DNA from 4 places in the Fulvimarina thalattae genome. Region 4 is predicted to be linked to each of the others. Evidence: predicted binding sites of a transcription regulator. Region 4 holds the regulator's gene; each other region holds the start of a gene.

Region 1 (7,594 bases), on a different contig from region 4:
ATGACAGGGGTCGGTTTCAAGGCCGAATTCGGCGTGAATTTTGACGATTTCATATGCGCCCTTCCATTTCCGGGCGCCGGAGGATCTTAGACCATGAGCAGTGTTCCGTTCGATCAGCGCGACGGCGAAATCTGGATGAACGGCGCCTTCGTGCCGTGGAAGGACGCCAAGGTCCACGTCCTGACTCATGGCCTTCACTATGCAAGCTCGGTGTTCGAAGGCGAGCGGGCCTATGGCGGCGAGGTGTTCAAGCTGCGCGAGCACACCGATCGCCTGATCGAATCGGCCCGTATCCTCGGCTTCAAGCTGCCCTTCAGCGCCGACGAAATCGATGCAGCGACCAACGAGCTTTTGAAACGCCAGGGCTACACGGATGCCTATATTCGCCCGGTCGCCTGGCGCGGCTCGGAGATGATGGGCGTTTCGGCCCAGAAGAACACGATCAACGTCGCCATCGCCTCCTGGATCTGGCCGAGCTATTTCGATCCCGAGCAGCGGATGAAGGGCATTCGGCTCGATCTCGCCGAATATCGCCGGCCTGACCCGATGACGGCGCCCTCGCGCGCGAAGGCCGCCGGCCTCTACATGATCTGCACGATCTCCAAACATGCGGCGGAAGACAAAGGCTATTCCGATGCGATGATGCTCGACTGGCGCGGCCGGGTGGCCGAGGCGACCGGCGCCAATATCTTCTTCGTGAAGGACGGCGTCATCCACACGCCGGACCCGGACTGCTTCCTCAATGGTATCACGCGGCAGACGGTGATCCAGCTGGCCAAGCGCCGTGGTTACGAGGTGATCGAGCGGGCGATCATGCCGGACGAGCTGGATGGCTTTTCCGAATGTTTCATTTGCGGCACGGCCGCCGAGGTGACGCCGGTCTCGGAGATCGCCGACTGGCGCTTCACGCCGGGCGAGATCACACGGCAGCTGATCGAGGATTATACGGCCGAAGTGCAGCCGAAACGCGCGGCGGCCGAATAACATCGCTCGACAGTCGAAAGCAGCCGCTTTCAAATGTTCGCCGGTCGCCGGTCGCCGGTCGCCGGTAGAGGCCTGACTCGTGCCGCCTGGTCATTTGTCCGGGGACGCGATATCGGCGGACGTTGACACGTGAACGGCACTCAGGCGGTACCGGACATGAAAAGGGGCGCTCATGGCGCCCCATCACCGTATGTCTGCCAGAAGCTCGAGCGACGTATGAGCCGATTACTGGGCGTCGATTAGCCCGAAGAATCAACTCATTCGCCCAGCGGTATCAGTCGGCGAGCGCCATCGCCGTTGCTCCACCGGCAGCGTCCGCAGCACGATAGAGAGCGTTGACATCGGTTGGCTGAGAAAACGGGCGCGTACGCCGCGTCTCGGTTTCGGCTGGCACGCCCGGAATGGACGGAGCCGTCGCCGTCCTGCCAGCGATGTGCGTTTCGGGGGCGCGTTCAAGAACGCGGCTGCGAAGAAAAGATAAGGTCATCGCGGTCGTCAACGTCCTGATTTGCAGAAGACGGAAGAGAAACCCCGTTGGTTAACCGATCGTTCCTCTGTCATCAAAAGTTTATCTTCGATTTTCATGCCGAGTCAATTCGCCTTCGCCTTATTTTCGGCGGATTCGATGCAGTTGGCAAAGAAAGTGGTCGTGGCCGGCCAGTCCGAGAAAACACCCCGCACGCCGATATCGCTTGCGAGGACATCGAGAAGCTTCAACATGTCTCCGTCGGTTGTCGTGATGTCGTTGATCGACTGGTAGTACCAGCCGCCGCCTTCCGCGAGGGGACCGGAGCGTTCCAGCGACCACGCAATGATGTCCAGACCGGCCTCTTTGGCGGCTTCGGCATAGGGCGAAGGGACGATCTCGCCGTTCTCGGCGGTGACCAGCATCCAGAGCGGCGGGGCGATGATCCGTACGCCGTCATCGGCGAGTGACTGCATCGACGGCTCGAACGTGTCCGGCTGCATGGGGTCGAAGCCTTCGAGCGTTTCGTCGCGATCGTCGAGGAAGACGGCCTGCTGGCCGAATTCGGGGAATTCCTCGATCCAGAATTTGACGTCCTCGAGATTAAAGGACTGGGGATAGACGTCGCTGGGCGAGACGCCCGCGTCGATGTAGTCCTGGATCATCTGCCGGGCGTAGTCTGCCTGACTATACTCGCCCTCGAACGGCATCTCGACTTCGGGACCCTTCAGCTCAGGCGTGAACTTGCGACCGAGCGACTTGATGAGTTCGATCGAATCGGCATGGGTCATCAGCGTGCCCGGCGAATAGAGCGTGGTGCGCCATTCTGCGAGGCCGCCCTGATAGTCCTCGGCGGTTTCCGCGGCTGGATCGAAGGAATCCATCTTGGCGTTGAGCTTCTGGAATTCGGCGAGGGTCAGATCGGACGTACAGCACTTCGCCTGAGCTTCCTCGCCTTCTCCCGTGCCGGTCGCTGCCGCAAAGGGTGTCGTGCATTTCGCGGCGAGTTCGGGCCGGGTGAGGATATCCGTCGTCGTATGGAGATCGCACTGAGCGTGGCGGCAGACGAGCTCGCGATCCTTCGTGAAGGCGACGTCGCATTCGATGATGCCGGCACCCTGGCGGGCCGCCGCCGTATAGGATTCTCGGCTGTGCTCGGGAAATTGGAGCGGTGCGCCGCGATGGCCGATCGACCAGTCGTTCGCTTCCATCGGCTGACCGAGACAGGCCGAGAGCTTCGTCTTCAGTTCGCTATCTTCGAGCTGATCGACGAGGTAGCCGGGTCGCGCTCCGATCTCGGCGGAAGTGGGCGCCGCGACACCCGTCGGCGTTGCCTGATCCTGGGCAATTGCGGGCTGGAGTAGGGCAAAGCTGGAGAGCGTAGCCGCCAGGGTGAAGGTCGCGCGCATGATGATCCTCCGATGATGCTGTGGAGCCTGCGTTCTGGAGAGCAGATAGAGGAGTTTTGCGACAGCGGAACGACAGGGCGCTCACGCTTGAGCGCGACATGGAGAAAGCGCGCCTGACAGGCTTCTGGCTCCGGACCTCTTGTCGCAACCTTTCCTGCCGCCAGTTTCATGTGCGGTAGCAGACACTTGGCGAAGGGCGGCAAGGGATGGCAACGAGCGATCGCGCGGCAGATAACAACGACCATGTTTCACGTGAAACGCCGGAGGAGGAGGGCGCGACCGGGTCGCTGAAGCTCCTGCCGATGCTGATCGGCCTCGCCGTTTTCGTAGTCCTTCTGATTCTGCCGCCGCCGGATGGGCTCGCAATCGAGGCTTGGCGCGTGGTGGCGGTGGCGAGCCTGATGATCGTCTGGTGGATCACCGAGGCGATCCCCGTGCCGGCGACGGCCCTCGTGCCGCTCGTCCTCTTCCCGCTTACCGGCGCGACCTCAATGGACGATGCCGCCGCGCCCTATGCCGATCCGACGATCTTTCTCTTTATGGGCGGCTTCATGCTGGCCGGCGCCATGGAGCGCTGGAACCTGCATCGGCGGATCGCGCTCAACATCGTTTTCCGGACCGGCTCCCGCCAGCACCACATTGTCGGCGGCTTCATGTTGGCGACGGCCTTTCTATCCATGTGGGTCTCGAACACGGCGACGACGGTGATGATGCTGCCGATTGCTCTCTCGGTCGTGGGGCTGGTGACCGACGAGACGGGGTCGGACACAGAAGCGAAGAAGTTCGCCCTCGCGCTCTTGCTGGGCGTCGCCTATTCCGCCTCGATCGGCGGTGTCGCGACGCTCATCGGCACGCCGCCCAATGCCCTTCTCGCCGGAACGCTCAGCCAGAACTACGGCTACGATCTCGGCTTCGGCCGCTGGATGCTGATCGGTGTCCCCGTCGCAATCCTGATGCTCGGGATTTCTTGGTTTCTGCTCACGCGCTTCGCGATCGGCCTGAAGAAGGACGAGATCGAAGGCGCGCAGGAGGTGATCAAGAAGGAACTGACAGGGCTCGGGTCCATGTCGCGGGCGGAAATGATCGTCGGCGCGGTCTTCGCCGGTGCTGCGGTTCTCTGGATTTTGCGCTCCTGGCTCCAAAATTTCGTGCCGGAGCTCGATGATGCCGCGATTGCCATCGGCGCCTCGCTTCTGCTTTTCATCATACCGACATCCAGCAAGGACGAAGAGGGCACGCGCATCGGCCTCCTCGACTGGAGGACGGCAGCGAAACTGCCTTGGGGCGTCCTGATCCTGTTCGGCGGTGGCCTCAGCCTCGCGGCGGCAGTCACCGGCACCGGTCTCGACGAGTGGATCGGTTCGGCGATCGGCGGTTTCGCCGGGGCTCTGCCGATGATCGTGCTGGTCCTCGTGGTGGCGACGATCATGCTGCTGCTGACCGAGTTCACCTCAAACACGGCGACGGCGGCGACCTTCCTGCCGCTACTCGCCGCGCTTTCGATGGATATCGGCGAGAACCCGCTGATGCTGGCGGTGCCGGCGGCGCTTTCTGCCTCCATGGCCTTCATGATGCCAGTGGCGACGCCGCCGAACGCGCTCGTCTTCTCGTCCGGCCATGTCTCGATCCCGCAGATGGTCCGCTACGGCATCTGGCACAATCTCGCCGCGCTGCTCATCGTCTCGACCGTTGGCTATCTCGTACTGACGACGCTCTTCGGCGTTACGGTCGGCGAGATGCCGGACTGGGCGAGCGGGGGAAGCGCGAATTGAACCGGTGGGTCGATCAAAGGATGGAGCTCGTCAGCCGACGATCCTCGCATTGCGGCACAGGACGTCGCTGACCTTTACGTCGATCTCCCCAAGGCCGATCCCTGCGACCTTGAGGATATCCCCCAGGAGCGCGTCGAGGGGCGTTGCGGCAAACGCAAGCGCATCATGAATGGAAGCGGTCAGCGATCCGGTGGAAAGCCCCAGCAAGCCGACCCGTGCCGTAAGTTCGGTTTCGCGAAAAAGGCTCGACATGGGGCTTGAGATAAACGCCGTGGTTTCGACCGTCTTTGTCTTTCCACTGGCGATATCGGCGCCTGTAAAGGTGACGAGGATGGGCTCGACATTTTCGACGGCGAGATTGCCGCGGGCTTCGACCGTGGCGATGATCGCCTCCACTATCGGAGTATATGCGAGGCGATCGTTCATCGCGATCTCTTGGAGGGGTTTCGTCCATCGCCCGAGGGAGAACCGGGCCAGTCCCGGCGTTACGGCGATGGTCACCGATTGATTGTTCGGGTCAGACGAACAGTTGATGGCGGCGATTTCAGCACGGCCACCGGCGAGGATCGCTTCGATCGGAATGTCGAGACCGATGCCCAGACCGTCGAGAGGATTTGTCGTTTCAGTGTGAAAGCGAAGCTTTGCCTGACCGGTTTCGACCCCCTGGCCCAGCGACGCGACGGCAAGCGCCGGGGTCGATTTCATCGCTTCCCCGATGAGAACGTCGATGTCGACGGCGCCGAGCATCGGCAGAACGAGATCGAACGACGCACTGTGGCCGGACGCGGCCTGCCGGACGACCGCGTCGATGACATCGAGTGCGGATAGCCGGGTGTTCAGGATTTCAGCGGCTTTGTTTCGTGAGATCGAGAGGTCGCCGCTGCGAAGATCGATCAGATCGGAGACCCGGAGTCGCGCGTTGAGCGCCAGCGGACTTTGCGCGGCCTTGCGCATCGAGGCCGCCGCCATTGCCCTCCCATCGTCGGCGAGTGCATCTGAAAGGCCCGACAGCAGATCCGACGCAGGCATTTCCGTCTGGATACCGGCCCCGAAATTCTGTGGTCCCGACGCGTCGGCAAGAGTGTTCGGCATGAGATCGCCGAGTGCGACGGTCGCTTGGGCGAGGTTGCTGTAATCGAGGACATCCAGGGAAAGTTTGGCGCCAATCGCCTCGTCGAGTATCGTATTCAGCAAGGTGGGATCGATGCTGGCGAGGCGACTTCCGGCTTGAAACGCGACGAGTGCATCGATCGCGGCGTCAGAGCGCACGGCGAGGTCGGTGCCGTGGATGCCGAGAGCGCGGGCGAGGAAATAGGTGTGCGGCTTGCGCGCTTCGATCCGGACGACGGGCAGGGCGCTGGAAACACCTGGCTGGAAGCGCTCGTCACGCGGCCTTGACGCATCATAAGAACCGAAGACGAGATCGAAGGTGACGTTCTCCTGGGAGGAGGCCGCAAAGACCTTCGCAGCGACGGCCTCTGCATCGTCAGGATGGCGGATCGCCGCGAGCGCGGCCGCGTCGCTGGCTGCCTGGAGCGCGCGCCTCTCCACATAGGCAAGACCGAGATCGGTGGCATAGCTCCCGAAACCGAGGACGACGGGCAGCATGAGGGCGAAAGTGATGGCAATATTCCCGTCTTGGGAACCAGCGCCAAAGAAGCGGGTCGGGGAGATCATGGCAGGAGTACCGTTGCCGAACGCTGAAGGCTGTCGATCCGGCCCAGCGGCTCGGTCACGATGGCGGGAAGCCCGAAGCCGGACACGTCGTAGGCGACATTGACCGTGAGCCAGTGACCGTCTTCCTCTACCTCGTAGGTGAGAAGATCCCGGTTGATCAGCGCGTATTGTTGCGAGGAATTGGCGATGGCCGCATCGACAAGGGCTCGCCGTTCATCGGCATCGAGACCGACCATGGCATAGCGGCTTGCATCGGCGGACATCGCCTGAAGGGAATGGGAGAGGCCGATATAAATGCCGAAAAAGGCAACTGCAAAGAGGATCAAGAGGAAGAGTGGCAGTATGATCGCGAACTCGACGCCTGCAGCACCCTTCGTTGCGCGGGAGAATGAAGCGAGCTGGGACTGTCGCGAGCGCGATAGCGCGAGCAGTAGATACGCGCGCGTCGGCGACCTGTGGAGCGATGCATCTGGAAATTGCAGGGCTGAAGAGGAAAGAGCTTTCACGCCGGACCCTTTTCGTCGTCTAAATGTAAGCCAAGGAAACTATTAGCGCCCTAAAAAATAGTAACTGAGGCTGATCACACCGGCGTGATTTGGTGGGTGAAGATGAATGCTCACGGGTGAGCAAAATTGATGCGTCCAAACGCTGCTCGATCAGGAAAAATAAAGGTTCGTGCCCATCGTAGCGGCCGCTACGGCTGCATAACGTGCGAATTTCCCCGCACCGACGAGAACTGTGAAGGTGAGCAGGCTCACGCGCAAAAAACCAGCGGCGAGTGTGAGCGCGTCGCCGCCGAAGGGCCACCAGGCAAACAGCAGGCTCCAGACACCATAGCGTTTGAAGACCGTTTCCGCCTTTGCGAGGGCAGGCCTGGGAACGGGAAACCATTTCCGGTCGGCATAGCGCGCGAAATAGCGGCCCATCGCCCAATTGACGATCGAGCCCATGGTATTGCCCGTGCCCGCGACGAGGACGGCGACCACCGGATTGATCTCTGTCTCCACGAGTGCGGCGATGAGAACGACCTCCGATGCGCCGGGCAGAATGGTAGCCGCGAGAAAGGCGCTCCAGAAGAGTCCGGAAACAATGGCGAACGCTGTCATGGACGAGGAATAGCCGGGCTGTCGCTGAGGTGGAAGACGGTGCCCGAGATCTTGGGCTCCGTCGCCGCGCAGGCGTTGCGAAGAACAGGTTCCCTCTTTCGGTCGAATTTATTGGCCGCGGTGATTGAACGCACTGTCCGCAATCACCACATCAGGGAGGAAATACAGACGAACATGCTC
Region 2 (7,594 bases), on a different contig from region 4:
GGCGACATGATCCAGTGGCCGGCCGTCGAAGAATTCTACGCAGACATCGCCGTCGCCGGCTGCGCGAGCGGCTTCGCCCGCACCTACAAGATGAGCTTCGACGGTGAACCGGTCGCCTATCTCTTCGGCCTCTGCCATGCGGGCCGCTTCAACTACCTCCTGATCGGCGGCGACTACGACCGTTTTGGCCGCCATTCTCCGGGGCTTGTCTTCTATGACGAGCTGATCCGCGAATGGATCGCCGAGGGCGGATCGGTCTTCGATTTCACCATCGGCGACGAGGCCTTCAAGGCCGATTTCGGAACGAAACCCACCCGCATGGTGACGCTGGAGACCCCGGGGAGCAGCTTCGGCCGTCTGGCTCTTGCTGCTCGTGCGGCCCGGCAACGCGTGCGTGGCTGGAAGAACAAGAAGAACTGACACTCGAAAGCGGATGGCTGGAATGGCAGCGGCAGTAGGAGACAAGGCCATGGGCAAAAAGCCGGCATTCCTGGAAAATTCGGTGATCATCGGGGCCCATCCCGACGACGAGATGCTGTGGTTCGGCTCGATCGTGAAGGATGTCGATCAGATCATCCTCGTCTATCGCGACTTTTGGGCCGACCCGTCTCGCGGCCCTGCCCGCGCGGAGGCGCTCGCCAACCATCCCCATCCCAATCTCACCAGCCTCAATATCGCGGAAGCCGGCACCTACGGCTGCGCGGACTGGTCCGCGCCGGCGCCCAGCGAGAGAGGCATCGCCTTCTCGATCGCGGCCGATCTGCGGGAGGTCAAACGCAAGGTCAAGCAGGTCGTCGGTCGCGTGACGCCGCTCGATCTCAATTATGCCGACAGCAGTATCCGCAATGCCTATGCGGAGAACTACGACAAGATCTATGCCGCACTCAAAGACCGGCTTTCGCCGGAAATGAACGTCTTCACCCACAATCCCTGGGGCGAATACGGGCACGAAGATCACGTCCAGCTCTTCCGCGTGCTCGATGCCTTGCGCAGCGAGATCGGCTTCACATTGTGGATGTCGAACTACTGCACCGAGCGCTCGCTGCCGCTTGCCATGCGCTACTTCGGTGCAGATCATGGCGGATATATTCGACTGCCGGTCGACAAGGCCCATTGCGATCTGATCGCCGACGTCTATCGCGATGCCGGCTGCTGGACCTGGGCGGAAGACTGGTGCTGGTTCGACGAGGAATGCTTCATTAGGGCGCCCAAGCAGATGAGCAATCAGAAGACTTACAAACACCTGATGCCGATGAACATCTTCTCGATCGAAGAACCACGCCGGCGCTGGTCGTGGGAAAAGCTTGCCGCGACCGTGCCGCCAGCGATGCTCGGCATGGGCTACGTCATGAGCGAATTTTTCTGATCAAGGCTCTGCTCAATCCTCCGCGAAAGAACGCGGAAGCCAAAGAAGAAGGGGCGCCCCGTCGGAGCGCCCCTTCTTCATGTCAGGGTCTCGGCTCTCAGGACGTCGCGATCTTGCCGCCGCCTTTTTTGGTGATCGCAACCACGGACGGTCGCACCGGCATGTTGTCCTTGAAGTCCGGCCAGCGGGTCGACGGATCCTCGTAATAGGACGGGCGACCGAAGCCTTCCCATTCCTCGCCGCCATCGCCCGGGTGCTGGACCGCAACGAAGAAGGTCGCGAGGTCCGGCGTCGGCTGCGGGCCGCACATCTCCGCGCCCACCGGCACACGATAGAACAGCTTGGACGTACCCCGCGCCTCGCCTTCCGTGTCCATCGCCCAGAGCCCGTCCGTGCGGCCGGTCTTGTCGGCGGAGTTGCCGTCGGTCGAGACCCAGAGCCGGCCGTCGCTATCGACGGCGCAGTTGTCGGGCATCCCGAACCAGCCGTTCTCGGTCGTCGCCGTCGAAAAGGTCGCGCCCACATCCGCGATCGACGGATCGCCACACTGGACGAGGATTTCCCAGGTGCCAGAGGTACCGGCGAAGTCACCGCCCTCTTCCGAGATTTCCACGATATGGCCGAAGGCGTTGTCGACGCGCGGATTGGCGGCATTCGCCTCCTCGCGCTTCGTATTATTGGTCAGCATCACATAGACGCGGCCGTTCGTTTCGTTCGGCTGGATGTCCTCGGGACGGTCCATCGGCGTCGCGCCGAGAAGATCGGCGGCCTTGCGGGTCTCGATCAGGACGTCGGCCTGGCTCTCGAATCCGTTCTCGGCGGTCAACGGGCCTTCGCCATGGGTGAGCGGCATCCACTCGATGCTGCCGTCCTCGTCGAACTTCGCGACATAGAGCGTGCCCTCGTCGAGAAGGTTCATGTTCGCGGCGCGGTCGTCCGGATTGTAGGTGCCGGCGGTCACGAACTTGTAGACGTAGTCGAAGCGCTCGTCGTCGCCGAGATAGAAGACGACCCGGCCATCCTTTGCCACGATCGATTCCGCGCCTTCATGCTTGAACCGGCCGAGCGCCGTGCGCTTCTTCGGCACGGAGTTCGGATCATCGACATCCACCTCGACCACCCAGCCGTAGCGGTTCGGCTCGTTCGGCTCTTTGGAAATATCGAAGCGGTCGTGGAAATTGCCCCATTCGTAGGAGCCGTCCGGCACGCCGTAGCGCCCGTAGTTCTCGGCCTCGCGATGGCCCTCCGGCAGCTCGCCGATGAAGTAGCCGTGGAAATTCTCCTCGGCCATGACATAGGTGTTCCAGGGCGTCACACCGCCGGCGCAATTGTTCAGCGTGCCGAATACCTTGGTGCCGGAGGCGTCGGCATTGGTCTTGAGGCGATCGCTCCCGGCAGCCGGGCCGGTCAGTTCCATCTCTGTCGTTGAGGTAATGCGGCGGTTCTTGGCGCCGTCGCGCACCACCTGCCACTTGCCGCTTTCTTTGCGGATCTCGACGATCGTGCCGCCATGGGCCGCCATCTCGATGTCGACGCGCTTCCGGTCGGCCGGAGCGACGACGAGTTCGGCCGCCTGCTCGCCGCCCTTGACCGTCACGACCCCCGGGAACATCAGATGTTCGTTGGTATACTCGTGGTTGACCACGAGCAGGCCGTGCTCCGACGAGCCGTCGATCGGGATATAGCCGACGAAATCGTTGTTGTAGCCGAATTGCTTCTCCTGGGATTCGGGCGTCTGGTTCGTCGGATCGAACTCGGGCGAATCAGAAAAGAGCGGATCGCCCCAGCGCAGGAGAACGTCGGCGTCATAGCCCTCGGCGACGTGATGATCGGCATCGACGCCGGCAACCACCTCCTTGAAGTCGAAAGACGTCTTGCTGCCGGCGGCATGGGCTTCGTCCGCCGCCATCAGGGCCATCGGGGAGACCGTCGCGGCGATCGCCGTCGCGGCCATGGAGCCCCGCAGGAAGGAGCGGCGTGAGAACCGCTTGGCGATAATCTCGCCCATGGTCGGATTGGAGGTTGGGTTGAGGCCCGGTCCGTCGGCCTCCTCCAACTGGCTCGTCTTGAAGATGGCTTTCGGCGTCACGTGCTCGTTCATCGGGGGCAAGTCCCTGCGGTTCAAGAAATCGGTAGGCGCGGCGCGACGTGCCCTGATTGGCGCATGCGGGATGTGCCGCATGGAAGGTCGGCGCCTCGGCCTGTCTGGAACCGTTATAAATCTCCGATGACAGGTGGATGACGCTGCGCCGTGCCAATCGTCCGCGGCGAAGCGGCCGGCGGACCGGCGCTTCCCGCTCCTCACGCCAGAAGCGCTGCTCTTCAAGGGCTCCAGAAAAGCTGCCCGATTTGAGGCAGAGCCACATTTCACAGCAATTTACACAAAGTTGAAGGTCTCGAAATAAGTTGCAGTCGTTACGAGGAGCCTGCAATGCGAAACACGATCCCGGTTCTCGCCCCATCAGTCGCGCTGACTTTCCTGGCCGGAACCGCTTTTGCTCAAGGCGGCAGCCTCGTGGAAGAGACCGCCGAGGCGCGCCTGACCGGCCTTGCGGCCGCACTCGACACCACCTGGATCCTCGTGGCGGCCGCCCTCGTCCTCCTCATGCAGATCGGCTTCATGATGCTCGAAGCCGGAGCCGTGCGCACCAAGAACGCCATCAGCGTCGCCCAGAAGAACCTCCTCGACATCGCCTTCGCGACCATTTCCTTCGCCGGCATCGGCTACATGATGGCCTTCGGTCTGTCCTATCCCACCGGCTATTTCGGCTGGGATTCCAACCTCATCTTCCTCAATGCCATTCCGAACGAGAACATTGCCTTCTTCATCTTCCAGGTAATGTTTTGCGGCACGTCGGCGACGATCATCTCCGGCGCCGTCGCCGAGCGCATGGGGCTGCGCGCCTATATCCTTCTCAGCATCCTGCTCGCCGCCGTCATCTATCCGGTCTTCACCCACTGGGCATGGGGAGCGGCCCTCGGCGACGCACCCGGCGCGTTCCTCGCCAATGCCGGCTTCGTCGATTTCGCCGGCTCCACCGTCGTCCATGCCACCGGCGGCTGGATGGCGCTCGCCTGCATCATCGTCCTCGGCGCCCGCGCCGGCCGTTTCGACGGCGATCATCCGATCCGCTTTGGCGGCCACAGTGCGGTCCTCTCCTCAGCGGGCGCCCTCATCCTCTTCGTCGGCTGGATTGGCTTCAACGGCGGTTCGACGCTCGCAGCCTCGCCGGACGTGCCGCCCATCGTTCTCAACACGATCCTTGCCGCCGCCGCCGGCGGCGTTGTCGGCTATGGCCCGCACTGGTGGCGTGGCACCCTCAGCCCGGACCGCGCGATCAACGGCATGATCGGCGGCCTCGTCGCGATCACCGCCGGCTGCCACCTCGTCGGTCCGGACGGTGCCCTCCTCCTCGGCGCGCTCGGCGGCTCCGCGGCCAACCTCGCCAATCGCGCGATCGAAAAGCGCTTCAAACTCGACGATGCGGTCGGTGCCGTGGGCGCTCACGGCGTCGCCGGCGTCGTCGGCACGATCGGCCTCGTCTTCGTCGCGCCGGAAGCCTCCCTGCCCGCCGGATCGCGTCTCGACCAGTTCTACATCCAGGCCGCCGGCGTCGGCCTCAACTTCGTCTGGGCCTTCGGCTGCGGCCTCCTTCTCATCCTCCTCGTCGACGGCCTGATGCGGGTCCGCGTCTCGGCGGCCGACGAAGCCCTCGGCCTCAACGAAAGTGAGCACGGCGTGCGCCTTGGCACCGGCAATCTCGAATTCGCCCTCGATTCGCTCACCCGCTCGACGACGGAGAAAAACCTCCACATCCCCGTGCAGGCAGGTGACGATTCCGAAGATCTCACCCGGCGCCTCAACGCCCTGATGGACAAGCTTCAAAAGACCGAAGCCGAGCGCCGCAAGCTTTCCGAATCCGCCCGCGACCGCGACGAGGCCGAACGCTTCGCCGCCCTTGGCGAGATCACCGCCGAGGCGATCCTCCTGCTCCACGAGGGGCGTGTCAGAAGCGTCAATCCCGCCGCAGAGACCCTGTTTGGCGTGGATTACGAAACCCTTGCCGGACGTACGGTGGAATCGCTCGCTAAAATCAACCGGCTCGACCAGCTCCCCGCCTGGCTCGACGCTTCCGACGGCACCCTCTCCGAAACCATCCTGCTGACCGACGACGGTCGATCCGTCCCTGTCGAAGCACGCGTGCGGGTCACGAATTTCGAAGGCCGCGAAGTCTCGATCGTCAGCCTTCTCGATCTCAGCGAGAAGATCGCAGCGCGCGAGCGCATCTTCCATCTCGCCCTCCACGACACACTGACGGACCTGCCGAACCGCGAACTCTTCAACCGCCGACTCGGCGAAGCGCTCGACGAGCCGGACACCTCGTCAGCCTCGGCGCTGCTCCTCGTCGACATCGACAAGTTCAAGGACGTCAACGACATCCACGGCCACCCCTCGGGTGACGCCGTTCTCGTCGCCGTCGCCGAACGCCTGAAAAGCTGCGTGCGCAAGGGCGATACGGTCGCGCGCCTCGGCGGCGACGAATTCGCCCTCATCCAGACCGGCCTCAGCTTCGCAACCCAAGCCGCCGATCTCGCCCATCGGGCGCTTTCCGCGATTTCGGAGCCGCTCGCCCTGCCCTCGGGCGCGACCATTCAGCCGCGTGCCAGCATCGGCGTCTCGGTCTTCCCGCGTGACGGGGAGACCGCCGAAACCATGCTCCAGAACGCCGATCTCGCCCTCTATGCGGTGAAGGAAGGCGGCCGCAACGGCTTCAAGCTCTTCGAGGACGGCATGGGTCAGGCCCTGCGCCTCCGGCAAGAGCTGGAGACCGATCTCTCCTACGCCATCGATCGCGGAGAACTCGAACTCTATGTCCAGCCGCGCGTCGACCTGAACGCCGGCCGGATCGCTTCCTACGAGGCACTCCTGCGCTGGCAGCGCGGCGACAGTTTCATCTCCCCCGCCGATTTCATCCCGATCGCGGAGGCTTCAGGCCAGATCGTCGAACTCGGCGAATGGGTGATGCAGGAGGCCTGCCGCATCGCAAGCGACGAGCTCACCGAAGCCGCGATCAGCGTCAATGTCAGCCCGCGGCAGTTCCTCGATCCCAACCTCGTGCCGATGATCGAGCGCAACCTCAAAGCCACCGGCCTCGATCCGGCCCGCCTCGAGGTCGAGATCACCGAGGGCGTCCTCATCGACGACGACCGGCGCGCCTTGCGCATCCTCGGCGAACTGCGCGAGCTCGGCCTGCGCATCGCGCTCGACGACTTCGGCACGGGCTATTCCTCGCTCAGCTATCTGACACGCTTCAACTTCGACACGATCAAGATCGACAAGAGCTTCGTCCAGTGCACCGAGGAAAAGTCCTGGCACGTCATCTCTTCAGTCATCGCCATGTCCCGCGGCCTCAAGGCCTCCGTCGTCGCCGAAGGCGTCGAAACCGAAGAGCATCTCAAGCGCCTCGCCCGCGAAGGCTGCGCGGAAGTCCAGGGTTACTTCATCGCCCGCCCGGCCCCGGTCGCCAAAACCATCCGCGAACTCCCCGCCGACCTCCGCCGCGCCCTCCTCGACCGGCCTGCGGAGACATGGCCGGAAGCGGCCTATGCCTGAAATCGCCAGCGGCCCCTATCCCAAGACCGCACCCGGTTCCCCAACCTTGGTCTGCCGCGATCTCCCCTCCTTCGTCACCCCGGTGAATCTCATCGGATGGTCCGTAAGAATTACTAGACGGGTATCCTTTATTCAGTTTAATCTGCCGGGTTCTATTGGGCGATGTGTATCGTGATCCATTGCCATCCCGAAGAGGTTTTTTGTCCACCCTGCGTCATCTCGCAGTTTCTGGTAGGATTCCCTCTCTACATCGCTTAGATCTTTTCCCTCTTAATCCTCGACATTGTCGTGGATTGGTTCAGCTTCATCCTCTTCTGTTTTCTGTTTCTCCGACAAACCTCCGCGCCTTGATCTTTTAGATCTCGCGGGTGCGAGCGCCAGTATGCCCGACTTGGCCGAGGGAAAAATACGGCGGGCGGGGAGTCCAGCTAAGCAGACGGCCGGAGGAACCGTGATATTCGGGTTTGGCGAGCGACCAAGGAAACGCTCATCGCCGACTGCATTGCCTCTGCCACAAGGCGGGCCTTCTCAGCCGTCGACCAAAGGCGTCTGCGCTGCACTGAGGTGATGACTCCAACCCGTGAAAACCAGCCGTCCGAAGCTTTCGACATAGT
Region 3 (7,594 bases), on a different contig from region 4:
GGCGAGGTTTCCGTCTCGGCTTCGAAATTCGATCCGGCCGAACTCGATCGGCTGAACGAGGAGATTGTGCACTCGCTGGCCTATCCAGATGTCGCCGACCGTCTCGCGACCTTCGATATTCCGGATAGCGAACGCGAGGCGTTCTGGCTGGCGGTGCGGGCCAATTGCGCGAAGGTGCGCGATACCGGCTTCTGGCGGAACGTTGTCTATGGCGACATCGAGCGCGAGGAAGACATCGGCGCCGATGATCAGGCGTTTCTGAAGACAGCGCATGAGCGCCTGCCCGAAGGTGCGGTCGATGGAAACACCTGGAAGGCCTGGACGACCGACCTCAAAAAAGAAACCGGCCGCAAGGGCCGGTCGCTGTTCATGCCTCTGAGGCTTGCTCTGACGGGCCTCGATCACGGCCCGGAACTGGCCGCGCTCCTTCCGCTTATTGGTCGGGAAAGAATCGTGGTCCGACTCGGCGGATGACCTTCTGACGCCCGGATACCTCGGCGACATCTCTGCTGCCGCCCCTCAGATCACTCACCAGAACTTCTTCCGGGTCTGGTCGGCGGATTGGGAGTGGGATCGCCGATTCGAAAGGCAAATCGCCGAGGCCATCCGCGACCTCGATCTTGAAAGCCGGTTCAGGCTCGATCTCGCAGGCTTTGGCCGCTTGCGCATCGATGCCCTTGGTCTTGTAGGTGAAGGCCGTTTCCAGCGCCGTGTAATTCTCGCCTGTCGAGTGGCTGACCATATTCTCTGCTTCCTCACGCAGGACGCGGTGGAAATAGAGGTCGACATCGGCTCCGGGGCAGCGGGCCTCACAGGATTCGAGGTCGCGATCGAAATAGTCTTGCGTCGTCGAGAAGCTTACGGGGAAGAAGTAGCCGTCGGCCTTGCGCACGCAAAGTGTGCGGTAGGTGTAGCTCGAGCCGCGCGATGACGCTTTCGAAACGGAGCCTCGGTTTCTGGACCGCGATGAGGATCCCGACGAACGGCTGGCAGACTGACGATGCCGTTTCGTCGACCGCTTGACCGTTCGCTTCCGAATGACTTTGCGTTTGACTTGTCGTTGTGGAGCGGCACGGCCGATCTTTTGGCGATGGGCCGCTGTCGGAGCGCCGAACAGCCGTTCAAGGACAGATTGCGCCTGAACCGGCACCGGCGTCATGGGGATCATGCCCGCGAAGAACACACTGAATGCGAGGAGCATACGCGAGACGATCCGATAAAATTTCGTGGCCATGGGCAAGCGTCACCACACAGAGGTCTTCTTTAGAACGGATCGAAAAAGAAACTAGACAGTGCGGAGGCGCTGTCCACCCTCGCCGTGTTTAATTTCAGTATCTTATCCTACACCAATCCGCCCGCGAAATCAGCCTGACGGCAAGGTGAACGACCGAAAAATGCGGTTTTGCCCCGATAATGGTTAGCCGCCGGTACTTTCCCTCGTGTTCTGAACCACCTGAGCAGCGGCAATCGCCGCCATGTTCACGACACCGCGCGAAGTGACCGATGGCGTCAGCACGTGAGCTGGCGAGTTTGTCCCCAGAAGAATCGGTCCGACATGCAGCGCTTCGAGCATGGTCTTCACGACGTTAAGGGTGATGTTGGCCGCATCGAGGGTGGGGAAGACGAGAAGATTCGCCTCTCCGGTGAGCGTCGAGTCCGGCATCGTCCGGTCGCGCATTGCGGCATTGAGGGCGGCATCGCCGTGCATCTCGCCGTCGATTTCGAGTTCGGGGCACTGCTCGCGGATGAGCGCAAGCGCCTTGCGCAGCTTGCGGGTATCCTCTGTATCGTCCGTGCCGAAATTGGAGTGCGAGACGAGCGCAGCTTTCGGCGTAATGCCGAAGCGGTTGATCTCCTCTGCCGCCAGGATCGTCATTTCCGCGATGTCCTCGGCGCTCGGACAGCGTTGGACATAGGTGTCGACGAAGAACTTCGTGCCCTGCTGGGCAATGAGCACGCTGAGCGCTGCGAAGCGCCGGACGCCGGGCTCTAGCCCGATGACCTGGCTGATATCTCGAACATGATGCGGATAACGCCCTTCCAGCCCGCAGATGAGGGCGTCGGCCTCGCCGCGGGTGACGGCGGTCGCGGCGATAACCGTCGAGTTGGTGCGCATGATCGTGCGCGCGGAATCGGGCGAGATCCCCTTGCGGCCGACCTTGGCGAAGTAGGAATCGACATATTCTCGATAGCGCGGATCGTCCGTCGGATCGACGACCTGGAAATCCTTTCCGGGCACGAGCGACAGGCCGAACCGCTTGAGCCGGCTTTCGATAACGGATGGGCGACCGACGAGGATCGGCTGGCAGACGCGGTCTTCGAGCAGGACCTGCGATGCGCGCAGCACCCGCTCGTCCTCTCCGTCGGCGAAGATTACGCGATGATCGGTGTCCTGGGTGGACTTGAAGATCGGCTTCATGATGAGGCCGGACCGGAACACAAAGCGGTTCAGCTGCTCGATGTACTGGTTCATGTCCTCGATCGGTCGGCTCGCAACGCCCTCTTTTTCTGCGGCTTTTGCGACTGCTGGCGCGATCTTGAGGATCAGGCGCGGATCGAACGGCGTCGGGATAAGATATTCCGGACCGAAGATCGGCGTGCCGGAGCCGTAGGCTTTGGCCGCAACCTCGTTGACGTTCTCGCGGGCGAGTGCCGCGATGGCGTCGACCGCTGCCATCTTCATGTTCTCGGTAATGTGCGTCGCGCCGCAATCGAGCGCGCCGCGGAAGATGAAGGGGAAGCAGAGGACGTTGTTGACCTGGTTCGGATAATCGGAACGGCCGGTGCAGATCATGGCATCGGGCCGTACCTCGCGGGCGAGATCCGGCATGATCTCCGGGATCGGATTGGCGAGGGCGAGGATCAGCGGGTCCTTCGCCATCGTCTTGAGGAGTTCAGGTTTCAGGATGCCGGCGGCCGAGAGACCGAGGAAGATGTCGGCGCCGTCGATTGCATCTTCGAGCGTGCGCTTTTCGGTCTGGCGGGCGTATTTCGCCTTCCAGGGGTCCATGCCCGTGTTGCGGCCCTCGTAGACGACGCCTTCGCGATCGGTGACGAGGATATTCTCGCGCTTTGCGCCGCACTCGACGAGGAGGTTGAGACAGGCAAGCGAGGCTGCGCCCGCGCCGGAGGCGACGATCTTCACGTCCTCCAGCTTCTTTTCCGACAGACGCAGCGCGTTGCGAACCGCTGCCGCGACGATGATCGCGGTGCCGTGCTGGTCGTCATGGAAGACCGGGATCTTCATGCGCTTGCGCAAGCGCGATTCGATCTCGAAGCATTCGGGTGCCTTGATGTCTTCGAGATTGATGCCGCCGAAGGTCGGCTCCAGCGCCGCGACCACGTCGCAGACATGATCGATTTCTTTGGCGTCTATCTCGATGTCGAAGACGTCGATATCGGCGAACTTCTTGAAGAGGACCGCCTTGCCTTCCATCACGGGCTTCGAGGCGAGGGGGCCGATATCGCCGAGGCCGAGAACGGCCGTGCCATTGGAGATGACCGCGACGAGATTGCTGCGGCTGGTGTAGTCGGCCGCCTTCTGCGGGTCTTCCGCGATTTCGAGGCAGGGCGCGGCGACACCGGGAGAATAGGCGAGCGCAAGGTCGCGCTGGTTGCCGAGCGGCTTCGTCGCCTGGATGGCGAGCTTACCGGGCTTCGGATTGCGGTGGTAGAAGATCGCCTGCTGGTCGAGATCGCCTTCGGACAGACGTTCGCTATCGCCGCTGGATGCCATGTTTCCGTTCCCCAGTATTCGGTTCTTTTGGTGCCGAAGGATAGGGCCATAGTTCGCGGAAGCCAACGCCGGAGCGAAGGCAATATCACCGGCTAGCAATTCTGCCTGTCGATTTTTGCCTGAGCTTGTGTTGCGGGCTTTCCACAAAACGCCGGAACGGCGTCACACGGGTGTAATCGAACGCGCGCAGAGCGAGAGCGTCACGGTTGCAGAACGAGGACGCATTGCGACATGGCTTCATCGACCGAACCCCGACGTTTCCGCACTCTATTCGTCTCCGATATCCATCTCGGATCGAAGGCGGCGCGGGCCGACATGTTCATAGACTTCATGCGCCGGCACGAGGCCGAGACCTGGTATCTCGTCGGCGATATCGTCGATGGCTGGCGGCTGAAGCGCATGTGGCACTGGCCGCAGGCCCATAACGACGTCGTTCAGAAGCTCCTGCGCAAGGCGCGCAAGGGTGCGCGGATCGTCTACATTCCCGGCAATCACGACGAGTTTCTGAGAAGCTTTCCGGGCCAGCATTTCGGCGGCGTCGAAGTGCGCCAGAACGATGTGCACACGACGGCCGACGGACGCCGTCTCCTGGTCATCCACGGCGATGAGTTCGATATCGTCGTCAAGAACTGGCGTCTGGTCGCCTATCTCGGCGACTGGGCCTATGACGCTGCGATCGCGTTGAACGTCGTCTTCAACAAGATTCGTCGTCGTCTCGGCTTTCCCTACTGGTCGTTCTCGTCCTGGGCCAAGCTGAAGGTCAAGAACGCCGTCAGCTTCATCGGGGCCTTCGAGGAAGCCCTTGCATCGGAAGCCGACCGGCATGGCTGCGACGGCGTGATCTGCGGTCACATCCACCATGCCGAGCTCAAGACCTTCAGCGGTATCGAATACGTCAACACGGGCGATTGGGTCGAAAGCTGCACCGCCGTTGCCGAGCATTTCGACGGAACGCTCGAACTGATCCGCTTCGCCGAAGTTCTGCGGGACGAACATGAGGCGGGCAATGTTCACCGGCTTCCGCTTCGGTCGCGCTCTGACGAAAAGCGCCAGGGGGAGGCCGCCTGATGGGACGCTACCTGATCGCAACGGACGCCTGGGAGCCGCAGGTGAACGGCGTCGTGCGGACGCTGTCCCATCTTCGGCAGGAGCTCGAACGGCGCGGGCACGAGACGGATGTTCTCTCTCCAGCCGACTTCAGGACGCTTCCATGTCCGACCTATCCCAACATCCGCCTCGCGCTTGCGACAGCGGGCAAGGCGGCGGAGCGGATCGAGGCGTTTCGACCGACCAATATTCACATCGCCACCGAAGGCCCGGTCGGAAGCGCCATGCGGCGGGCATGCCTCAACAAGCGCCTCGCCTTCACCACGAGTTTTCATACCCGCTTTCCGGAATATCTGAGTGCCCGCGCGCCAGTGCCGCAAAGCTGGTCCTACGCATGGCTCCGGCGCTTTCACGCGCCATCGACAGCCTGTCTGGTGCCGACCGAGATGATGAAGCGTCAACTGGAGGCGCGGGGATTCCGCGATCTCGTCACCTGGACCCGCGGCGTGGATCGCAGGGTCTTTCAACCCTATCCTCCGCTGCCGCTCGATCTGCCGCGGCCGATCTTCGTTACCGTGTCGCGGCTCGCGCCTGAAAAGAATATCGAAGCCTTCCTCGATCTCGATCTGCCCGGTTCCAAGCTCGTCGTCGGCGACGGGCCGAGCCGGACCGAGTTGATGGCGCGATATCCGGACGTCCATTTTGCCGGACTTCAGACCGGCGAGACGCTGGCGCGCTACTATGCGTCAGCCGATGTCTTCGTCTTTCCTTCGCGGACGGACACCTTCGGGATCGTTCTTTTGGAAGCCATCGCATGCGGCACACCTTTTGCGGCCTACGCCGAGCCGGGTCCGCTGGACGTTCTCGGTCAATCGCGTGCCGGATGTATCTCTGACGACCTGCGAGCCGCCTGTCTCGACGCGCTCAAGCTCGACCGGGTCGACGCACTTTCGCGCGCGGCGCAATTCAGTTGGGCCGCCTGTGCAGACATCTTCATGGATGCAACGGAAGAGGTCCGGCCGGAGGCACTGATATCTGCCGACACAAGCCGGCCGCTCGAGTCGTTGCGCGCCTGAGGCGGTAACCTAGCCAGAAGACGGTCCGCTTGCTTCAGGGCCGGCTTTCGCTAGACCGACTGCATGAGCCAGTCGAACCTTTTCGAACAGAGCGGCGCGATCGCGCCGGTCACAGACCCCGCGGACCCGCGGATTGCGGCATTCCGGGATATCCGCGAACGCGATCTCACCGGGCGGCACGGCTTTATCGCGGAAGGGACCGTCGTTCTCGATCAGCTGGCGTTGAGCGCGCGATTCAGGCCGAGCTCGGTTCTGGTGCTTCGCAACAGACTCGAGGGGATCGCGGACCGCCTTGCGCGTCTGCCCAAGGATTGTCCGGTTTACGTCGTCGAACGTGAACTGATCGACAGGATTGCCGGCTTTCCGATGCATCGCGGGGTTTTGGCTCATGGGGTCGACACGATGCCGGAGCGCACCGCCGCCGATGTGGTCCAGGCTGCTAGAGACCGGCCGGGGCCTATCCTTGTTGCGATCGGCATGGCCAACCACGACAATGTCGGCGCACTGTTCCGCAATGCGCGGGCGTTCGGAGTTGCGGGCGTCATGCTCGACGAAACGAGCTGCAATCCGCTCTATCGCAAGGCTTTGCGGGTTTCGGTCGGTACGGTCCTCACCGAGGATTGGTGCCGGTTTGGCGGCGCGGGTGATCTGATCACGGCAGTCGAGACGGCTGGATATACGCCGATTGCGCTGACGCCTCATGCCGATGAAACGCTCGACGATTTCGATCCGGCCGGAAGCATCGCCTTCGTCGTCGGCGCGGAGGGCCCTGGCCTCCCGCAGGACATTCTCGACCGCGCGCGCGGTGTGCGGATCGCAATGGAGCCCGATGTCGACAGCCTGAATGTCGCGACCAGCGCCGCGATCGTGCTCTCGCGCCTTTACGAGGCGAGGGCGAAATTTCGCCGATAGGGTGTCTTAGCTGAAGCGTTCGATCAGGCGCTTTTCGATGCGTTTATAAAGATCGCGATAGGCGTCGAGAATCTGCTGGCGCGTGCCCGTCGCGACCGATGGATCGGGCATTGGCCAGAACTCGACATCCGAATAGGTCGCGCCCATAGTGTCGAGAGCCAGATGGTGGGCCTCCGGGGCCATGGTGATGACGAGATCGAAATAGCCGTCTTCCAGATCCTCAAAGAGATGTGGTTTGTGCCCGCCGAGATCGAGGCCGTTCTCCTCCAGCACCACGTCGACGAAGGGATCGCGTTCGCCGGCCCTGACGCCGGCCGAGGCGATATAGGTGCCGCGCGACAGAATGCGGCCTGCGATCGCTGCGGCCATCGGCGAGCGGATCGAGTTCATCCCACACATGAACAGCACCGAGGTGACGCGGCCGGCAGAACTGTCCGCCATTGCTAGCTCACCGCCTCTGCCTCGACCGCGAGGGCGGCGGGGCACCCGAGATGCGAAACGAGGATCAAAGATCAGCCCCGCCGCTGGAGAGCGCAGATCAGGGTGAAGAGCCGCCGGGCGGTGTCCTTGTCGACCTCGATCTTGCCCGAAAGGCGTTCGCGCAGGGTCTCCGAGCCGTCGTTGTGGATGCCCCGGCGGCCCATGTCGATCGCCTCGATCTGTTGGGGCGTCGAGGACCGGATCGCTTCATAATAGCTGTCGCAGATCATGAAGTAGTCCTTGATCACCTTCCTGAACGGGGTGAGGGACAGGATGTGCGTGACGAGCTGCTCGTCTTCCTCGCCGCGAATATCGAAGACAAGGCGCTTGTCGGCGATCGAAA
Region 4 (7,594 bases):
CTCCAGTCGCTCTCGTAGCCAGGCACAATGCGGCCTTTCACCTGCACGTCCAGCCGCCGGCCGGTCAGCGTGTAGTTGACGCCATGGCTCTCAAAGCCCCCATTGCCTTCCCAGAGCTGTATGAGCTCGGCCATGTGAGTCTCGAACATGTCGCCCGAGAAGACGGTCGACAGATTGGCTTTGAGATGCTGGAAGTTGTTAGCCTCGAAAACATCGATCGCCTTGTCGTTGACGGCAATCAGACGAATGGAACGCGCGGCTTCTGCGGCAATCTCCGGATGTTCCTTCAGATGCTCGCGCAGCGACACGACCCCATCTTGCCGGCAGTGGTCGAGCACTTTTTTGACACCGCTGAAGTCCTCTAGCCAGAGTGGGACAGGCGCAAGATCGAAGACCGCGCCAGCGATGTCTTTCGATTCGTTCTGGAGCGCGCTCTCGATGTCGTCTGCGAACACCGTCTCTCCCAGTGATCTCTCCGCCATCCAACGTCCCCTCGCATCCGGCATTTGATATAACGAACCAAATGGAAAAAGGCGCTACGCAGGATCGCGCTGCGCCCGGCGCGCATTATCGGACACATTCCTTATCAGGGACTTGCACTCAAGATGATGGATGACGAAATTTGTGGCAGAAGCCCTCGGACATGCGTTCAATCTTATTCCTCATCAGCCGAAGGCCCCGATGATCCCCAATATCCTTTCCATCGCAGGCTCGGACCCATCTGGCGGCGCAGGCATACAGGCTGATATCAAGGCGATTTCGGCCAATGGCTGCTACGCTATGGCCGCCATAACCGCACTGACAGCACAGAACACCCAGGGCGTTCGCGGGTTTACCATCGTCGCACCGGACATGATCAGTGCGCAGATCGTGGCGATCCGGGACGATATTCGTATCGACGCGATCAAGATCGGCATGCTCGGCGATGTCGAAACGGTTCGGACGGTGGCCGATGTCCTCAAGACAATCGACGCGCCAGTCGTCCTCGATCCCGTGATGGTCGCGAAAGGCGGCGACCGCTTGCTGGCGGAAGAAGCTGTGGCGGCACTGCGTGAACTTCTTTTACCCCGCGCGACAGTCTTGACGCCGAACCTGCCGGAAGCGGGGGACCTCCTCGGTCAGGAAACGGCCAATGACATCGCCGGCATGCGACGGCAGGGCGAACTGCTCCTCGCACTCGGCTGCACGGCGGTGATGATGAAGGGCGGGCACCTGCCGGGTGACCACGAGGCGACCGATCTTTTGGTCACGCGTGACGAGACGTTCGAATTGCGTGCACCGCGAACCGAGACGAAGAACACGCATGGCACCGGCTGCACCCTTTCCTCGGCTCTCGCGACGGGCCTCGGCTTCGGGCTCACGCCGATCGAGGCCGCGCGGCGAGCGAAAGCCTATATCGGCGCGGCGATCGCCGAGGCGGACACGCTTTCAGTGGGCGGGGGCAACGGTCCGGTGCATCATTTCCACGGCAGCAGGCATGGCGCGGCATAACGCATTGCCATCAAGACGTCAGGCTGGAAGCGCTTCCAGCGCCTTTTCGATACGGCGCCGCTCGGGAAAACCGAGCGGCAGCAGCGGACGTGGCAGATCGGCCTCGCCCAATCCGAGAATATCGAGCAGCACATACATCACCCTCAAGCTGCCATAGGCCTTGAAGACATCCCAAAGCGGCGCGCAGGCCGCGTCGAGCCGGCGTGCTTGCTCGGTTTGTCCGGAGCGGGCAGCCGCAGCGAGACGCACCGCCAGGTCCGGCATCGTGCCTCCAATGACGCTGTAGAAGGCATCGGCGTCTGCGAGAAAGGCCGGGACGATCGTCCAGTCCGCGCTGTAGCCGATCGAAAGCCCAGTTCGCGACCGCAACGCGGCAATCTCGCCATCGAAATCACCGTCAACGGCGGGCGGGCGCTTCACAGCAACAATCCGATCGACCTTGGAAAGCCGTTTCACGAGATCGTTGCTGAAAGAAAAATGCGTTGTACTCGGATTATCGTAGATACAGAGATCGAGCCCCGTCGAACCGGCCACCGTACGATAGTGCTGATAAGCCTCCTCTTCCGTCAGCGGCGTATAGGAGACCGGCGCCATCAGCAGTGCATCCGCGCCTACCGCTTCGGCGTCGCGGGAGAGTGCCTGCGCTTCGTCGGTTCTGAGCGCACCGACCCCGACGATCACCGGAAGGCGGCCCCCAACGCATTCGACAGCCGCATCGACGGCGCGCTTGCGCTCTGCGCGCGAGAGATAGGCATAGGTGCCGGTGCTGCCGAGGAGCCCGATCGAGTCCGCGCCGGACGCGCAGATCCGTTCCAGAAGCCGGCCGAGGAGTTCCGTATCGACGCGCCCCTCACCGTCAGCAGGGGTGATCGGAAAGGCGGACAGCCCGTGAAAAGGTGAGGAAGCAGTCATCCTGCGAACTCCATCGAAGAACAGCGAGCGCAGCGCCCGCGCCGACCCTGTTCTCCGGACTTACCACGGCGCAATATCAGCCAGGCATGACGTTTCGCGATCGGCCGATGAACTTCGGTGATACGCTTTCAGCAGGAAGCGAAAGCGAAGGCGCCCTACCCTGCCGCTTCCTTCAGCTTCGAACGAGACGGCGCTGTCTTGCCAGCGAGAAACTGCTCGTCGAGCGCATAGCCGGCGCCGCGTACCGTGCGGATCGGATCGCGGTCTCGCACCCGGTTGATCGCCTTGCGCAGCCGGCCGACATGAACGTCCACCGTCCGCTCATCGACATAGATGTCTCGGCCCCAGACGCCGTCGAGCAGCTGTTCGCGGGTAAAGACGCGACCGGGCGCCTGCATGAAGAATTCGAGCAGCTTGAATTCCGTTGGTCCGAGCTTCAGCTCGCGTCCCGAGCGCCGTACGCGGTGGGCGGAGCGATCGAGTTCGAGATCACCGGCCGTAAGCAGGCTCGCAATCTTTTCAGGACTCGTGCGACGAAGCATCGCCTTCACGCGGGCCGTGAATTCACGCATCGAAAACGGCTTCACCACATAGTCGTCAGCACCGACCGAAAGCCCCTGAACCCGCTCGCTTTCCTCGCCACGGGCCGTCAGCATGATGACAGGCAGCTGGGCCGTGTCGGGGCGCTGGCGCACCCGGCGGCAGATTTCGACGCCCGACAGGCCCGGCAGCATCCAGTCGAGAACCAGAAGGTCTGGCGTGTCCTCCTTGAGCCGCAGATCGGCCTCGTCGCCGCGGGCGATCACCTCTACTTCGTAGCCCTCGGCTTCAAGATTGTAGCGGAGGAGCACACCGAGGGCCTCCTCGTCCTCCACCACGGTCACACGAAGGCTCATCCCGTAGCACCTTCCACGGCTTCCTCGACGCTCTTCTGAGTGACGGTCGCGGACCGATCACCCTTAGGCCGATCCGGCTTCATCTCTTCACCCGTGCGGATATAGTAGATCGTCTCGGCAATGTTCGTCGCGTGGTCGCCGATGCGCTCGATGTTCTTTGCGCTGAACAGAAGATGCGTGCAGGACGTGATGTTGCGCGGATCCTCCATCATATAGGTGAGGAGTTCGCGGAAGATCGAGGTGTAGACCGCGTCGATCTCTTCGTCCTTGTCGCGCACGGCAATCGCCCGCTCGTGATCGCGTTCGCCATAGGCGTCGAGCACGTCCTTCAGCTGGTCGACCGCGAGTTCCGACAGATGCTCTATGCCGCGTACCAGCTGGCTCGGCTGGGCGTGGTGATGGACCGCGAGAACGCGCTTGGCGATGTTCTTGGCAAGATCGCCGATGCGTTCGAGATCGTTCGAGATGCGGATCGCACCGACGATCTCGCGCAGATCGATCGCCATGGGCTGGCGCTTGGCGATGGTCATGATTGCCTTTTCGTCGACCTCGCGCTGGGCCGAATCCAGCATGACGTCGTCGGCGATCACCGACTGTGCAAGCCCCGCATCGCCGCGAACGAGGGCGGTCACCGCCTGTTCCAGCATGCGCTCGGCTTGACCGCCCATCTCGGAGATGCGGCGAACGATGTATTTCAGTTCGTCTTCATAGGACGACACGATATGCGAAGCCATGAAGGCCTCCCTGAATGGTTTGGACGTCTGCCGCGGCCTTGCCGGGTGTTCGGCCGGCCGCTTGCTCCAGAATCAGCCGAAACGGCCGGTGATGTAGTCCTGCGTGCGCTTGTCCTCGGGATTCGAGAACATCTTCTCGGTGTCATCCACCTCCGCCAGATCGCCGAGATGGAACATCGCCGTCACCTGACTGACGCGGGCGGCCTGCTGCATCGAGTGGGTGACGATGACGATGGTATAGTTCTGCTTGAGCTCGTCGATCAGTTCCTCGACCGTCGCCGTCGCAATGGGGTCGAGCGCCGAGCAGGGCTCGTCCATGAGGATGACCTCCGGCTCGACGGCGATCGCACGGGCGATGCAGAGGCGCTGCTGCTGACCGCCGGAAAGGCCCGTGCCGGGCTCATCGAGACGATCCTTCACCTCCTTGTAGAGGCCGGCGCGCTTGAGGCTCGTATGGACGATTTCCTCGAGCTCGGTCTTGTTCTTGGCAAGGCCATGAATCTTCGGTCCGTAGGCGACGTTTTCCCAGATCGACTTCGGGAAGGGATTCGGCTTCTGGAAGACCATGCCAACGCGGGCCCGCAGTTCGACCACGTCGAGATCAGGGTCATAGATGTCCTCACCATCGAGCATGATCTTGCCGCCGACCTTGGCGCTCTCGATCGTGTCGTTCATTCGGTTGAGGCAGCGAAGATAGGTGGACTTGCCGCAGCCGGACGGACCGATGAGCGCGGTGACCTGACGCTCCTTGATATCGAGGCTGATGCCGTTCAGAGCCTGCTTCTGCCCGTAGTGGACCGTCACATCCCTGGTCACCATCTTCTTGTTCTTGTCTTCCGACACGGCTGGTCCTTTTTCGAAAATCGCTCTCGACATATCCATTTGGTCTTGTCCCTTTAACGAGCCTACCACCGGCGTTCAAAGCGGCGGCGAAGGAAGATCGCCGTCAGGTTCATCAGGGCGAGGAAGCCGAGGAGTATCATGATTGCGCCCGAGGTCCGCTCCTGGAAGGCGCGCTCGGCCTCGTTCGCCCACATGTAGATCTGGACCGGCAGTGCCGTCGCCGAGTCCATCGGCGTCTGCGGATAGTCGGCCACGAAGGCGACCATGCCGATGAGAAGCAAAGGAGCGGTTTCGCCCAGCGCCTGGGCCAGGCCGATGATCGTGCCCGTGAGAATACCGGGCGCTGCGAGCGGCAGGACGTGATGGAACACGGTCTGCGTCTTCGAGGCACCGAGGCCGAGCGCCGCCCAGCGGATCGAGGGTGGCACAGCGCGAAGGGCTGCCCGCGTCGCGATGATGATCGTCGGCAACGTCATGAGCGTCAGCACCAGTCCGCCGACGACCGCCGCCGAACGCGGCAGGCCGAACCAGTTGATGAAGACGGCGAGGCCGAGAATACCGAAGACAATCGAGGGGACGGCCGCGAGGTTGTTGATGTTCACCTCGATGAGATCGGTGAACCTGTTCTTCGGCGCGAACTCTTCGAGATAGATCGAGGCCGCGACGCCGATCGGCAATGCCAGCGCCAGCACGATCAGCATCATATAGGCCGAGCCGATGATCGCGACGCCAAGGCCCGCCGTCTCGGCCCGCGAAGAGGCGCCGAAGGTGAAGAGGCCCCAGTTGAAGTTCTGTTCCAGCGCGCCGATCTCTTCCAGGCGCTCGATATATTCGAGCTGGAGATCGCTGATCGGGCGGCGGCTTTCCTCGACCGTGAGGTCGTAGGAGCCTTTGAGGGCGCTGTCCAACTCGGAGCTCGCATAGAGCCAGACATCCTCGGTGTTGCCGATGATCGACAGGTCGTTCAGCACCATGTCGCGCAATTCGACGCGGACGCCCTGTGAGACGAGAGCACTGGCCGCGCTCACCGCTTCCTTGTTCTCCGGATCGATGTCGAGCAGTTGGATGAGGCCGTCACGGGCAAGCTGGGGATAGTTCGCCATCATCAGCTTGGACTGGTTTTTCGCGCCATCCTCCACCGTTCCGAGGACCTCTTCGGAGAACGTGATCGGAACCTCGATCTCGCTCTGCCAGAACGCCGTGTAGCCTTTCGAGACGACGCTCCACAGAAGGATGAAGAGGAAGGCGACGCCGAGTCCGATGGCGATCATGCCATAGGCCTTGAATCGACGTTCGGCGGCGTATCGCTTCTTGATGCCGATGTCGCGGCGGCCGGTTGCGGCCTCGGACCGATCGGAAATGCCGTTCGCGGTCGCGTCGGTCATTCGTACTGTTCCTTGTACTTCCGCACGATGTAAAGCGCGTAGACGTTGAGGCAGAGCGTGATCACGAAGAGCGTGATGCCGAGCGCGAAGGCGACCAGCGTCTGGGGCGAGGTGAATTCGAGGTCGCCCGTCAGCTGCTGGACGATCTTGACCGTGATCGTGGTCATCGCCTCGAATGGATTGATGGTGAGGTTTGCCGCGACGCCGGCCGCGAGAACGACGATCATCGTCTCGCCGATGGCGCGAGAGGCCGTTAGTAGCAGCGCCGAGACGATGCCTGGCAGCGCCGCCGGCAGGATCACCCGCTTGATCGTTTCCGAGCGCGTCGCGCCGAGGCCGAGGGAGCCGTCGCGCAGCGAGCGCGGCACCGATGTGATGATGTCGTCCGACAGCGAGGAGACAAAGGGGATCAGCATGATGCCCATGACGCAGCCCGCCGTCAGCACGCTCTGGGCCTGAATGAAGGCGGAATAATCACCGGTCAGGAGCCCCGAAATCTGGGCTGACAGATCGCGAAAGAACGGACCGACGGTGACGAGCGCGAAGAAGCCGTAAACGATGGTCGGGATACCGGCGAGAACTTCGAGCAGGGGCTTGGCGACGGAGCGCGTCCGGTTGTCGGCATATTCGGCCATGTAGATGGCGGCGAAGAGCCCGATCGGGACGGCGACGGCCATGGCGACCGCGCCGATATAGAGCGTGCCGGCAAGAAGCGGGATGAGGCCGAACTGGCCGGTCTCGCCGCCGGAACCGGCCGCGCTGAAACGGGGCTCCCAGGTGGTGCCGAAGAAGAACTCCCATGCGTTGACGCGGGAGAAGAAGTCGGCACTCTCGAAAAGCATGGAAAAGATGATGCCGACGGTCGTCATGATCGCGATCGAGGAAGCTGCGATCAGCGCCGCATTGATGACCGTCTCGACTTTGTTGCGCGCACGAAGACGCGTGCGGATATTACGGTAACCGTAAAAGGCGCCTCCCATTGCGAGGAGAAGGACGGCGACCGTCATCAGCCAGCGGCTGATTGCACCAAAGGAATTACTCTGGATGGCGATCGGCAGCATCCAGTCCTGGCTCGCCGAGGCAATCGGGATGCCATAGTCGCGGAACAGCGGCAGCGCTTCTTCGATCCTGGTCGTCTCGCTGATCTCTCCACGCTCGTCATCTGGCAGGGCGCGCAGACCCGCCCCGATAGATTCAACGATGCCCGAGGCAAGATCGTCGGTGAGACCGGCTTCGGCAACGGCGCCTTCGGGAAACGAGCTGCGGACCTGGATTTCGTTGAGGATCGGCGAAGCGATCAACCAGGTAGCGAGCAGCAGAAGCGACGGCACCC

Evidence for each region. Region 4 encodes PhoB, which activates phosphate uptake and scavenging genes when phosphate is short. Its sites were predicted from a motif close to TGTCATNNANCTGTCAT; they were not measured.
Region 1: a site for PhoB is predicted at 2,918-2,934, ahead of ABRA89_RS00355 (glycerophosphodiester phosphodiesterase family protein). Genes of this name have one in related genera too.
Region 2: a site for PhoB is predicted at 3,594-3,610, ahead of ABRA89_RS09385 (PhoX family protein). Genes of this name have one in related genera too.
Region 3: a site for PhoB is predicted at 3,897-3,913, ahead of ABRA89_RS03190 (UDP-2,3-diacylglucosamine diphosphatase). Genes of this name have one in related genera too.

Annotation. Positions count from the first base shown of each region.
Region 1 is NZ_JBEHWS010000001.1:72,113-79,706, forward strand. It holds gene ABRA89_RS00350 (branched-chain amino acid aminotransferase) at 94-984, shown strand; gene ABRA89_RS00355 (glycerophosphodiester phosphodiesterase family protein) at 1,576-2,859, opposite strand; gene ABRA89_RS00360 (SLC13 family permease) at 3,066-4,631, shown strand; gene ABRA89_RS00365 (pilus assembly protein TadG-related protein) at 4,662-6,308, opposite strand; gene ABRA89_RS00370 (TadE/TadG family type IV pilus assembly protein) at 6,305-6,814, opposite strand; gene ABRA89_RS00375 (YqaA family protein) at 6,965-7,414, opposite strand.
Region 2 is NZ_JBEHWS010000005.1:310,116-317,709, forward strand. It holds gene ABRA89_RS09375 (GNAT family N-acetyltransferase) at 1-420, shown strand, start outside; gene ABRA89_RS09380 (hypothetical protein) at 443-1,366, shown strand; gene ABRA89_RS09385 (PhoX family protein) at 1,464-3,467, opposite strand; gene ABRA89_RS09390 (EAL domain-containing protein) at 3,798-6,980, shown strand.
Region 3 is NZ_JBEHWS010000002.1:42,502-50,095, reverse strand. It holds gene gltX (glutamate--tRNA ligase) at 1-474, shown strand, start outside; gene ABRA89_RS03200 (DUF2865 domain-containing protein) at 434-1,159, opposite strand; gene ABRA89_RS03195 (NADP-dependent malic enzyme) at 1,418-3,736, opposite strand; gene ABRA89_RS03190 (UDP-2,3-diacylglucosamine diphosphatase) at 3,968-4,804, shown strand; gene ABRA89_RS03185 (glycosyltransferase family 4 protein) at 4,804-5,859, shown strand; gene ABRA89_RS03180 (TrmH family RNA methyltransferase) at 5,923-6,771, shown strand; gene ABRA89_RS03175 (arsenate-mycothiol transferase ArsC) at 6,778-7,212, opposite strand; gene ABRA89_RS03170 (UPF0262 family protein) at 7,284-7,594, opposite strand, start outside.
Region 4 is NZ_JBEHWS010000015.1:74,622-82,215, reverse strand. It holds gene ABRA89_RS16775 (sensor domain-containing diguanylate cyclase) at 1-482, opposite strand, end outside; gene thiD (bifunctional hydroxymethylpyrimidine kinase/phosphomethylpyrimidine kinase) at 682-1,491, shown strand; gene ABRA89_RS16765 (dihydrodipicolinate synthase family protein) at 1,510-2,403, opposite strand; gene phoB (phosphate regulon transcriptional regulator PhoB) at 2,559-3,299, opposite strand; gene phoU (phosphate signaling complex protein PhoU) at 3,296-4,033, opposite strand; gene pstB (phosphate ABC transporter ATP-binding protein PstB) at 4,106-4,852, opposite strand; gene pstA (phosphate ABC transporter permease PstA) at 4,939-6,261, opposite strand; gene pstC (phosphate ABC transporter permease subunit PstC) at 6,258-7,594, opposite strand, start outside.